2 regions of the Streptomyces sp. NPDC053513 genome follow, and region 2 is predicted to be linked to the other one. Evidence: predicted binding sites of a transcription regulator. Region 2 holds the regulator's gene; the other holds the start of a gene.
The links. Region 2 encodes HrcA, which represses chaperone genes, less so after heat shock. Its sites were predicted from a motif close to TTNGCACTCNGNNNNNCNGAGTGCNAA; they were not measured.
Positions count from the first base shown of each region.

Region 1: a site for HrcA is predicted at 3,545-3,571, ahead of groES (co-chaperone GroES). Genes of this name have one in related genera too.

Region 1 is NZ_JBITXP010000005.1:309,410-315,430, reverse strand. Features, by position in the region: gene ACIGW4_RS11540 (RNA polymerase sigma factor) at 1-300, shown strand, start outside; gene ACIGW4_RS11535 (hypothetical protein) at 371-1,036, shown strand; gene ACIGW4_RS11530 (SAM-dependent methyltransferase) at 975-2,165, opposite strand; gene ACIGW4_RS11525 (polysaccharide deacetylase family protein) at 2,266-3,213, shown strand; gene ACIGW4_RS11520 (hypothetical protein) at 3,210-3,524, shown strand; gene groES (co-chaperone GroES) at 3,671-3,979, shown strand; gene groL (chaperonin GroEL) at 4,098-5,726, shown strand; gene ACIGW4_RS11505 (ester cyclase) at 5,793-6,021, opposite strand, start outside.
Region 2 is NZ_JBITXP010000004.1:119,054-125,074, forward strand. Features, by position in the region: gene ACIGW4_RS08410 (AAA family ATPase) at 1-19, opposite strand, end outside; gene ACIGW4_RS08415 (hypothetical protein) at 88-438, shown strand; gene ACIGW4_RS08420 (16S rRNA (uracil(1498)-N(3))-methyltransferase) at 435-1,178, opposite strand; gene ACIGW4_RS08425 (nitronate monooxygenase) at 1,175-2,266, opposite strand; gene dnaJ (molecular chaperone DnaJ) at 2,455-3,594, opposite strand; gene hrcA (heat-inducible transcriptional repressor HrcA) at 3,595-4,614, opposite strand; gene ACIGW4_RS08440 (MBL fold metallo-hydrolase) at 4,762-5,490, shown strand; gene ACIGW4_RS08445 (DUF3097 domain-containing protein) at 5,613-6,021, shown strand, end outside.

The sequences.
Region 1 (6,021 bases), on a different contig from region 2:
CTCGGGGCCCTCGCGCCCTCCCCGGTGGTCGAGTTGAACCGCGCGGTCGCCGTGTCGATGACCGAGGGGCCCGAGGCGGCCCTCCGGATCGTCGACGCCCTCGCCGCCGAACCGTCCCTCGCCCGCTACCACTTGCTCCCGAGCGTCCGCGGCGACCTGCTCGTCCGCCTCGGCCGGACGGACGAGGCCCGCGCGGAGTTCGAACGCGCCGCCGCGCTCACGAGGAACGAGAGCGAGCGGGAGCTGCTGCTGGGGCGGGCCCGCACCTCGGGCCGGGCACAGGGGAGTCGGGGGCGGTGAGGGAAGGCCGTGCGAGGAGATCCCGGGGGCGTCCGGTCGCCCCGGCGGGGCGCGCCTTAGGGTGCTGGGCATGTCCCCGCGCACCCCGCTCCCCCCTCCGCCCCCGCCGGCCGAACTCCAGAGCTGGCCCGACCGGGAGGCGCGGCTCGCCGACCGGGCACTGGCCCTCGACGAGCTCGGCAGGAGGCTGCTCGGCGGAGGGCGGCTCGTGCTGTTCCTGCTCTGGTTCCTCCTGCTCCAACTGGGCTGGTCGCTGATCGGCGTGCTGCTCATCGCGATCGGCGCGCCGCTCTCCGACCCGATGACGACGATGTTCGGTGTCCTCACGGCGGTCCCCGGCATCGGGATCCTCGTCCCGGCCGTGTGGCTGACCGTCCGCAGCCTGCGGCGCGACCGGACCGTCCGGGAGCGCCTCGTGCAGTGGGCGCTCCTCGACCGGCACGGTCCGACGGACGCCCGGCTGCGCGCCCCCGTCCTCAGCGCCTGCTGGCTGCTGCTGTCCTTCGCGATGTGCGCGACCGGCCTCTGGATGGGCTTCGCGGTTCCGGCGGGCGTCAGCCGCGACGACGGGTACGGCCTGGTCGCGTACGGCATGGGCGTCGCCCTGATCCTCTGGGTCACCGGGCTGACCGGCCTGGCGAAGGCCGTCGGCCACTACCGCTTCGCGGTGCGGCTCACCGCCCACCGCCCGCGGGGCGGCCGATCAGCATCGTCGGGGCTCCCGCGACCCGAGTGAGCAGGACCGTCGCCGCGTGGGGGCCCTTCGGCTTCACCTTGCGGCGGATCTCCTCCGGCTCGACCGCCGAGCCGCGCTTCTTCACGGTGAGGGTGCCGACCTCGCGCTCCCGCAGCAGGGACTTCAACTTCTTCAGGTTGAAGGGGAGTTCGTCGGTGATCTCGTAGGCGGCGGCGTACGGGGTCGGGCGCAGCTCGTCCGCCGTGACGTACGCGATCGTCTCGTCGATCAGGCCGCCGTCCAGCTCCTCCGCCACCTCGGCGACCAGGTGCGCCCGGATCACGGCGCCGTCCGGCTCGTACAGGTAGCGGCCGACCGGGCGGACCGCCGGATCGGGCAGCCCCCGGCCGGTGAGCCCGGCGCCGGAGGGCAGCAGCGTGGCCCGGCGGGCGCCCGGCTCCGTGCCGAACCAGAGCACGGCCTCCTTCACGTCCCCGCCGTCCGAGATCCACTCCGCCTCGGCCTCCTCGGGGACCGCCTCGTGCGGGATGCCCGGCGCCACCTTCAGCGCGGCGTGCGGCGCCCGGCGGGCCGCGTCGATCGCCCAGGAGAGCGGCGGGGAGTACGCCTCGGGGTCGAAGATCCTGCCCCGGCCGCCACGCCGCGCCGGGTCGACGAAGACCGCGTCGTACGGGCTGGTGTCGATCTCGGTGACGTCGGCGCAGCGGACCTCGATCAGGTCGGCGAGGCCGAGCGCCGCCGCGTTGGCGCGGACCGCCTCGGCGGTCAGCGGGTCCCGGTCGACGGCGAGGACGGAGATCCCGGCGCGGGCGAGGGCGATCGCGTCGCCGCCGATCCCGGAGCAGAGGTCCGCGACGCTCCGGACGCCGAGCGCCTTGAGCCGGGCCGCCCGGTACGTGCCGACCGAGGCGCGGGTCGACTGCTCGACGCCGTTGGGCGTGAAGTACATCCGGTACGCGTCCTCGGCGCCGAACTTCGCGACCGCCCGCTGCCGCAGCCGCGCCTGGCCGAGGGCCGCGGTGACGAGTTCGGCGGGGTGGTCGCGGCGCAGCCGGGAGGCGACCGCCAGCTCCTGGGCGGGGTCGTAGTCGCGCAGGGCGGCGAGGAGCGTCTGCCCCTCGGGGCTGAGCAGGGCGGCGAAGGAGGCGAGGTCGGTCACCCGTCCCATTCTGGCCCCTGGGGGGCTGTGGGCCGCCCGGGGGACGGCGGGTGCGGTACGGCGGTGTCGCGGCCCGGAAGGGGCTCCCGCGCTGACAGGATGCGGCGCCATGCAGCTCGTACGACAAAAGGACCAGATGATGGCAAAAGGTGTGCACCGCTCCCGCCGGACGCTGGGGGCGGCGCTCGCCGTGGCCGCCCTCGCCTCCGCCGCCACGGCCTGCTCCGGCAGCGCCGAACCCGAGCGCGGCGCACCCGCCCCTGCCGCCGCCGCCGAACAGCAGGCCCCGGCCGCCGGCGCCCTCAACGCGTACGTCGAGCGGGTCCGCGCGCAGCGCGCCGCCCGCGTGCTCGCCGCCAAGAAGTGGGGGCTCGCCAAACCCCCGCTCGAAGCCCCCGCCCCGCCTGCCGTCAAACCGAAGATCACCACCCGCAAGGGCTTCGAGACGGACGGAGAGGGCCTGCCGCCCGTCTTCACCACCGTCCCGACCAAGCAGAAGGTCGTCTTCCTGACGATCGACGACGGCGCGGAGAAGGACCCCCGGCTGCTCACGATGATGAAGGAGCTGCGGATCCCCTACAGCGCCTTCCTCAGCGACTACCTCGTCAAGGACGACTACGGCTACTTCGCGAAGATGCAGAAGTCGCAGGAGTCCGGCGTCTCCCTGCACAACCACACCCTCCACCATCCCTACCTGCCCGCCCTCTCGTACGGCGAGCAGAAGCACGAGATCTGCGGCATGCAGGACGTCATCGAGAAGCGGTTCGGCAAGCGGCCCCCGCTCTTCCGCCCGCCGTACGGCAACTACAACGAGGACACCCTGCGCGCGGCCAGGAGCTGCGGCGTCAAGGCCGTCCCGCTCTGGGCCGCCGAGGCCTTCCCCGACCACATGGAGTGGCGCGAGTGGGACCGGGACCTGCACCCCGGCGACATCGTGCTCACCCATTTCCGCGGCAAGGAGGACTGGAAGGGCACCATGCCGGACATGATCCGCCGTGTGATGAACGTGATCACGTCCAAGGGGTACGCGGTGGCGAGACTCGAGGACTACGTATGAGAGAACCGCGTACGAGGTGGGTCGCCGCCCTCGCCGTGACCGGCGCGCTCCTCGCCCTCCCGGCCTGCGCCTCCTCGGTCGACCCGATCGAGCGGCTCGGCCGGAAGGCGGCGGAGCGGGTGCACCCCCGTCCCTCGCCGGTCCAGCGCGTACGGGCGGCGGTGGACGCGAAGCGCTGCGAAGAGGCCCGGACGCCCCGTACGGACACGCCCGTCGCCGGGCCCGTCCTCATGCCCGTCGCCGGGCCCGCCGTCACGCCCGCTCTCACGCCACGGAGCGATGAATTGGCACTCCGCTTGACCGAGTGCTAATCGCGGTCATAGTCTCGGCTCTGGCACTCCCCACTGGAGAGTGCCAACACAGCGACGGGCAGGTCCGGCACCCGCGACGACGGATCCACCTGGTCGCCACCTCAGACAGTTAACCCCGTGAGATCTCCGAAGGGGGAGGTCGGATCGTGACGACCACCAGCTCCAAGGTTGCCATCAAGCCGCTCGAGGACCGCATCGTGGTCCAGCCGCTCGACGCCGAGCAGACCACCGCCTCTGGCCTGGTCATTCCGGACACCGCCAAGGAGAAGCCCCAGGAGGGCGTCGTCCTGGCCGTGGGCCCGGGCCGCTTCGAGAACGGCGAGCGCCTGCCGCTCGACGTCAAGACCGGCGACATCGTGCTGTACAGCAAGTACGGCGGCACCGAGGTGAAGTACAACGGCGAGGAGTACCTCGTCCTCTCGGCTCGCGACGTGCTCGCGATCGTCGAGAAGTAATTCACCAGGTAACCCAGGTATCTGAAGCAGATGCTTTGAGCTGCGCCCCTTGACCCCGCACAGGGCGTCCGGGGGCGCAGTTCGTTCCACCAGAATCCGAGAGGGCTGAACCGCTCCCATGGCGAAGATCCTGAAGTTCGACGAGGACGCCCGTCGCGCCCTTGAGCGCGGCGTCAACAAGCTTGCCGACACGGTGAAGGTGACGATCGGCCCCAAGGGCCGCAACGTCGTCATCGACAAGAAGTTCGGCGCCCCCACCATCACCAACGACGGTGTCACGATCGCCCGCGAGGTCGAGATCGAGGACCCGTACGAGAACCTCGGCGCCCAGCTCGTGAAGGAGGTGGCGACCAAGACCAACGACATCGCGGGTGACGGCACCACCACCGCCACCGTGCTCGCCCAGGCCCTGGTCCGCGAGGGTCTGCGCAACGTCGCCGCCGGCGCCTCCCCGGCCGCCCTGAAGAAGGGCATCGACGCCGCCGTCAAGGCCGTCTCCGAGGAGCTCCTCGCCACCGCGCGCCCGATCGACGACAAGTCCGACATCGCCGCCGTCGCCGCGCTCTCCGCGCAGGACCAGCAGGTCGGCGAGCTCATCGCCGAGGCGATGGACAAGGTCGGCAAGGACGGTGTCATCACCGTCGAGGAGTCCAACACCTTCGGCCTGGAGCTCGACTTCACCGAGGGCATGGCCTTCGACAAGGGCTACCTGTCCCCGTACATGGTGACCGACCAGGAGCGCATGGAGGCCGTCCTCGACGACCCGTACATCCTGATCCACCAGGGCAAGATCTCCTCGATCCAGGACCTGCTGCCCATCCTGGAGAAGGTCATCCAGGCCGGCGCCAGCAAGCCGCTCCTGATCATCGCCGAGGACGTCGAGGGTGAGGCCCTCTCCACCCTCGTCGTCAACAAGATCCGTGGCACCTTCAACGCCGTCGCCGTCAAGGCCCCCGGCTTCGGTGACCGCCGCAAGGCGATGCTCGGCGACATGGCCACCCTCACCGGTGCCACCGTCATCGCCGAGGAGGTCGGCCTCAAGCTCGACCAGGCCGGTCTCGACGTGCTGGGCACCGCCCGCCGCGTGACCGTCACCAAGGACGACACCACCATCGTCGACGGTGGCGGCAACTCCGAGGACGTCGCGGGCCGCGTCAACCAGATCAAGGCCGAGATCGAGTCCACGGACTCCGACTGGGACCGCGAGAAGCTCCAGGAGCGCCTCGCGAAGCTCGCCGGCGGCGTCTGCGTCATCAAGGTCGGCGCCGCCACCGAGGTGGAGCTGAAGGAGAAGAAGCACCGTCTGGAGGACGCCATCTCCGCGACCCGCGCCGCGGTCGAGGAGGGCATCGTCTCTGGTGGTGGCTCCGCGCTCGTCCACGCCGTCAAGGTCCTCGAAGGCAACCTCGACAAGACCGGCGACGAGGCCACCGGTGTCGCCGTCGTCCGCCGCGCCGCCGTCGAGCCGCTGCGCTGGATCGCCGAGAACGCCGGACTCGAGGGCTACGTCATCACCTCGAAGGTGGCGGAGCTGGAGAAGGGCAACGGCTTCAACGCCGCCACCGGCGAGTACGGCGACCTGGTCAAGGCCGGCGTCATCGACCCGGTGAAGGTGACGCGCTCCGCCCTGGAGAACGCCGCCTCCATCGCCTCCCTCCTCCTCACCACCGAGACCCTCGTGGTGGAGAAGAAGGAAGAGGAGCCGGCGGACCACGGCCACGGCCACGGTCACGGCCACTCCCACTGAGGCAGCTGACTGACAGCCGAGGCCCGGTGCTCCCGTCGCGGGAGCACCGGGCCTCACTGCTTTCTCCTACGGCTCCACGGCCCCGAGCTGCCCCATCAGCCCGAGCATGTCGTACTGCCACCACCCCTCCACGGCCTTCCCGTCCTCCCGGAAGCGGTGGACGACCATCCCGGTCATGCTCACCTCCATCCCGGTCGGCTGGAGCCCCATGAAGTCGCCGACGTGGGTGCCGTTCCAGGTCCAGCGCGTGCAGACCCGGCCCCCGTCCGCGATCTGGTCGTCGATCGTGAACGTG
Region 2 (6,021 bases):
GGGGGGACTCGTCGGCCATGGGGTCAGCCTAGAAAGGTCACCCCGCCCCCCGTCCAGCGGGTGGCCCGCCCTCGTAGGCTGCGGTCCATGAGACGTGCTCGCGCACCGCGCCGGCTGACGGTGGACGGCCGGGTCTGGCTGTGGAACGTCGGCCACACCCATCCCGGTTGCCGCACCTACGTCACGCTGCGCCGGGCCGAAGCCCGCAACGCCCTGCTCCGGCTGGTGTTCGAGAGCGGTCCGGGCCGCGTCACGGCGGGTTTCCCGTACGGCGCGGGCGAGGTGGCCGCCGCCGGCGGGCACCTCAACCTGAACGAGCCGGGCGTGGTCCGCCGACTCCTCGACCTGGCGACGGCCCGAGGCCTCCTCCCGTACGAGAACGGCGTACGAGAAGTGGACGCCTGGCCGCTCTTCGACGCCTTGACGGGGACGGACTAGCTCCAGCGGCCGGTGCGCCCCAGGACCAGGGCGGTCGCCGCCGTGCCGGCCGTGGAGGTGCGCAGGACGCTGCGGCCGAGGCGGTACGGCTTCGCCCCGGCGGCCTCGAAGGCGGCGAGCTCGTCCGGGGAGACCCCGCCCTCGGGGCCGACGACGAGCACGATCGAGCCCTTCGCAGGGAGTTCGGCGGTGGCGAGTGTCCCGCTGGGGTGGTCGCGGTCCTCGTGCAGGACGGCCGCGAAGTCGGCCTCCGCGAGGAGGGCGGCGACCTGCTTGGTCGTCATGAGGTCGGCGACCTCGGGGAAACGGGTCCGACGCGACTGCTTGCCGGCCTCGCGCGCGGTGGACCGCCACTTGGCGAGCGCCTTGAGGCCCCGGTCGCCCTTCCACTGGGTGATGCAGCGGGAGGCGGCCCACGGCACGATCCCGTCCACGCCGGTCTCCGTCATGGTCTCGACGGCGAGTTCGCCCCGGTCGCCCTTGGGAAGGGCCTGGACGACCGTGACGCGCGGCTCCTCCTCGGGGTCCTCGTGGACCTCGTCGACCCGCACGGTGAGCTCGTCCTTGCCCTCGGCGGAGACCACCACGCACTCGGCCCAGCGGCCCCGCCCGTCGGCGAGGACCAGCTCCTCCCCGGCGCGCAGCCGCTTCACGGAGACGGCGTGCCGCCCCTCGGGTCCGTCCAGGAGGAAACTCCCGGCACCGGGGACGGTGTCGACGACGAAGACGGGTGCGGTCATGAGGCGCTCCTGGGGACGAGCCCGGAAAGGTCGGAGAGGGCGGTGTCGAGTTCGGCGGCCAGCACCTCGACCAGCTGCCCGGCGGGGAGTTCCCGGGCGAGGCGGTGGCCCTGACCGGCCCACAGGGCCATGCCCTGGGCGTCGCCGGCGGCGGCCGCGGCCTTGCGGAGCGGGGCGGTGAGGTGGTGGATCTCGGGGTAGGCGGCGGGGGCGTACGGGCCGTGCTCGCGCATGAAGCGGTTGACGAGGCCGCGCGCCGGGCGCCCGGAGAAGGCCCTGGTGAGGGCGGTCCGGGTGAACAGCGGGTCCGTCAGGGCCTGCTTGTGCAGCGGGTGGGCGCCCGACTCGGGGCAGGGGAGGAAGGCGGTGCCGAGCTGGGCCGCGTCGGCCCCGGCGGCGAGGACGGCGGCGATCTGCGCGCCGCGCATGATGCCGCCGGTGGCGACGATCGGCAGCGCGACGGCCTCCCGGACCTGGGTGACGAGGGTGAGGAGCCCGGTGCCGGGGGCGTCCTCGTCGGCCGGGTCGTCGCGGTGCGTGCCCTGGTGACCGCCGGCCTCGACGCCCTGGACGCAGACGGCGTCGGCGCCGGCCTGCTGCGCGGCGAGGGCCTCGTCGGCGGAGGTGACGGTGACGATCGTGTACGTGCCGACGCGGTCGAAGGCGTGGAAGGTCTCCTGCGCGGGGCAGCCGAAGGTGAAGGAGACGACGGGGACCGGGTCCTCCAGGAGGATGGCCAGCTTGGCGTCGTAGGCGTCGTCGCGGGAGTCGTCGGTCTCACCGAGCGGGGTGTCGTACCAGGTGGCCTCGCCCGCGAGCTGGTGCCGGTAGACCTCGACGGCGGCGGGGTCGGCGGGCCGCCCGTCCTGCGGCATGAAGAGGTTGACCCCGAAGGGGCGCGCGGTGAGCCCGCGCACCCGTTTGACCTCCTGGTACAGGCCTCCGGCCGTCTTGTACCCGGCGGCGAGGAAACCGAGCGCCCCGGCCTCGCAGACGGCTCCGACGAGCTCGGGACAGGAGGCGCCACCCGCCATGGGGGCCTGCACGATCGGAAACCGAGAGAGATCGTTCAGTGCGGTGGTGGACATATGGGCATCGTGTCATGCCACCGGGGCGGGTACGGAAAGGGGCGGTACCCATGAATGGGTACCGCCCCTTTCCACCTACACAGGCCTAGCGCCCGTTGAACGCGTCCTTGAGGCGCGAGAACAGCCCCTGCTGCCCCGGCTGACTGTGCTGACCCGGGGGAACGACCCCCGGACCCCCGGCCGAGCGCCTAGCGCCCGTTGAACGCGTCCTTGAGGCGCGAGAACAGCCCCTGCTGCCCCGGCTGGAACTGCCCGGTGGGCCGTTCCTCGCCACGGAGCTTGGCCAGTTCGCGCAGGAGGCGCTCCTGCTCCGCGTCGAGCTTGCTCGGGGTCGTCACCTCGACGTGCACGATCAGGTCGCCCCTGCCGTTGCCCCGCAGGTGCGTGACGCCGCGCCCGTGCAGCGGGATCGACTGGCCGGACTGCGTGCCCGGACGGATGTCGATCTCCTCGACGCCGTCGAGGGTCTGCAGCGGCACCTTGGTGCCGAGCGCGCCCGCCGTCATCGGGATGGTGACCGTGCAGTGCAGGTCGTCGCCGCGCCGCTGGAAGACCTCGTGCGGGGTCTCGTGGATCTCGACGTACAGGTCGCCGGCGGGGCCGCCGCCGGGGCCGACCTCGCCCTCGCCCGCGAGCTGGATGCGGGTGCCGTTGTCGACACCGGCCGGGATCTTGACCGTGAGGGTGCGACGGGACCGCACGCGGCCGTCGCCGGCGCACTCGGGGCACGGGGTCGGGACGACCGTGCCGAAGCCCTGGCACTGCGGGCAGGGGCGGGAGGTCATGACCTGGCCGAGGAAGGACCGGGTGACCTGGGAGACCTCGCCGCGGCCGCGGCACATGTCACAGGTCTGCGCGGAGGTGCCGGGCGCGGCGCCCTCACCCGAACAGGTGGTGCAGACGACGGCCGTGTCGACCTGGATGTCCTTGGTGGTGCCGAAGGCCGCCTCGTTGAGGTCGATCTCCAGGCGGATCATGGCGTCCTGGCCGCGGCGGGTGCGCGAGCGCGGGCCGCGCTGCGAGGCCGTGCCGAAGAAGGCGTCCATGATGTCGGAGAAGTTGCCGAAGCCGCCCGCTCCGAAGCCGCCGCCCGCGCCACCGCCGCCGGAGGCCGAGAGCGGGTCGCCGCCGAGGTCGTAGACCTGCTTCTTCTGCGGGTCCGAGAGGACCTCGTAGGCGGCGTTGATCTCCTTGAAGCGTTCCTGCGTCTTCGGATCGGGATTGACGTCCGGGTGCAGCTCGCGCGCGAGCCTCCGGAAGGCCTTCTTGATCTCGTCCTGGGACGCGTCGCGGCGCACGCCGAGTACGGCGTAGTAGTCCGTGGCCACTTACGACTCCGCCAGGATCTGTCCGACGTAACGTGCCACTGCGCGTACCGCTCCCATCGTTCCGGGGTAGTCCATGCGGGTCGGTCCGACCACGCCGAGTTTGGCGACTGCCTCGCCGCCCGAACCGTAGCCGACCGAGACGACGGACGTGGAGCTCAGCCCCTCGTGGGCGTTCTCGTGCCCGATGCGTACGGTCATGCCCGATTCCTTGGCCTCGCCGAGCAGCTTGAGGAGCACGACCTGCTCCTCCAGAGCCTCCAGGACGGGCCTGATCATCAGGGGGAAGTCGTGTCCGAAGCGGGCGAGATTGGCGGTGCCGCCGATCATCAGCCGCTCCTCGTGCTCCTCGACGAGCGTTTCGAGGAGGGTCGCGAGCACGGTCGAGACCGTGGCGCGGTCCTCGGCCTCCTCGAAGGACTCGGGGAGGTCCTGCACCAGCTGCGGCACGTCGGCGAACCGACGGCCGACGACCCGGCTGTTGAGCCGGGCCCTCAGGTCGGCGAGCGAGGTCTCACCGAAGGGCGCGGGGCAGTCGACGACGCGCTGCTCGACCCGGCCGGTGTCCGTGATGAGGACGAGCATCAGGCGGGCGGGGGCCAGCGAGAGCAGCTCCACGTGCCGGACGGTCGAGCGGGTCAGCGAGGGGTACTGGACGACGGCGACCTGGCGGGTCAGCTGGGCGAGCAGTCGTACCGTGCGGCCCACGACGTCGTCGAGGTCGACCGCGCCGTCGAGGAAGTTGTGGATGGCCCGCCGCTCGGGCGTCGACAGCGGCTTGACGCCGGCGAGCCGGTCGACGAAGAGCCGGTAGCCCTTGTCGGTGGGGATGCGCCCCGCACTCGTATGAGGCTGGGCGATGTACCCCTCCTCCTCCAGCACGGCCATGTCGTTGCGGACGGTGGCGGGCGACACGCCGAGCTTGTGGCGTTCGGTGAGCGCCTTGGAGCCGACGGGCTCCTCCGTCCCGACGTAGTCCTGGACGATGGCGCGCAGGACCTCGAGTCTGCGTTCGCTGAGCATCGTGCGCACCTCCAGCTGGCGTCGTCGTTCCGGTTGCTCCGCTTTTGGCACTCGCCCTGTCCGAGTGCCAGCGATCCCCGGCCAGTGTACGGCGGCGGGCATCGCTCCTGGCAAGGAGGCGGCGCTCGCACCGGTTAGCGTCGCCTCATGGAGACGGATTGGGAAGCGTACGGGTGGGAGCGGCTCGCGGACGGGGTGGGCCGGCGACGGCTGCCCGGCTGGGACGCCACGGTGGGGCTTGTCCTGGGCACACGGGCGGTTCTGCTGTACGACACGGGGTCCACGCTCGCGGAGGGCGCCGAGCTGCGGGAGCAGGTGGCGGCGCTCACGGGCGGCCGGAAGGTGACGCACATCGCACTCAGCCACCCCCACTTCGACCACGTCCTCGGCACGGCGGCCTTCGCCGGGGCGGAGGTCTTCGGCGCGGTGGGCTCGGACGACCTCATGAACGGGGCCAGGGCCCGCGAGGAGCTGTACGGGGACGCGGTACGGCAGGGGGTCGACCCCCGGGCGGCGAGGGAGGCGACGGACCTCCTGGTGGCCCCCCGGCACCTGGTCACGGGCGAGTGGACGCTCGACCTGGGCGGCCGCCAGGTCCTCCTGGCGAACGTGGGGCCCGGCCACACGGGCCACGACCTTGCGCTCTGCGTGCCGGGCTCGCGCGAGGTCGTCTTCTGCGGGGACCTGGTGGAGGAGTCGGGCGAGCCGCAGGCGGGCCCGGACGCGATCCCGTCCCGCTGGCCGGACGCCCTGGACCGGCTGCTCGCCCTGGGCGGCGAGGAGGCGGCGTACGTGCCGGGGCACGGGGCGGTGGTGGACGCCGCGTTCGTCCGGGCACAGCGCGGCGAACTGGCACGCCGCTTCGGCGTGGCATAACGTCGCCCGAATGCGCGGCCGCGTCCCGGACCTGACGCCGCCCTGACCGTGCCTGCCCGGGGGACGACCCCGGGCCCCCCGGCAGAACCCCCATCCACCGCACCCCGGACGGAACGGAGCCCATGCGCAGCTACAACCCCGACCTGACCCCGCCCTGGAAGAAGTCGGCGCCCGTCCCGGAGGTCCCGGCGGAGCACGACCTGGTCGTGGAGGAGGTCGCCACGGGCTTCTGCGGGGCGGTGATCCGCTGCGAGGCGGGCACGGTGACCCTGGAGGACCGCTTCGGCAAGCACCGGGTCTTCCCGCTGGAGCCGCGCGGCTTCCTCCTGGACGGCAAGGTCGTGACCCTGGTCCGCCCGGCGTCCGGCGGCCCGGTCCGCCCCACCCGCACGGCCTCCGGCTCGATCGCGGTCCCGGGCGCACGCGCGCGCGTGGCACGGGCGGGCCGGATCTACGTCGAGGGCCGCCACGACGCGGAGCTCGTGGAGCGCGTCTGGGGCGACGACCTGCGGATCGAGGGCGTGGTCGTGG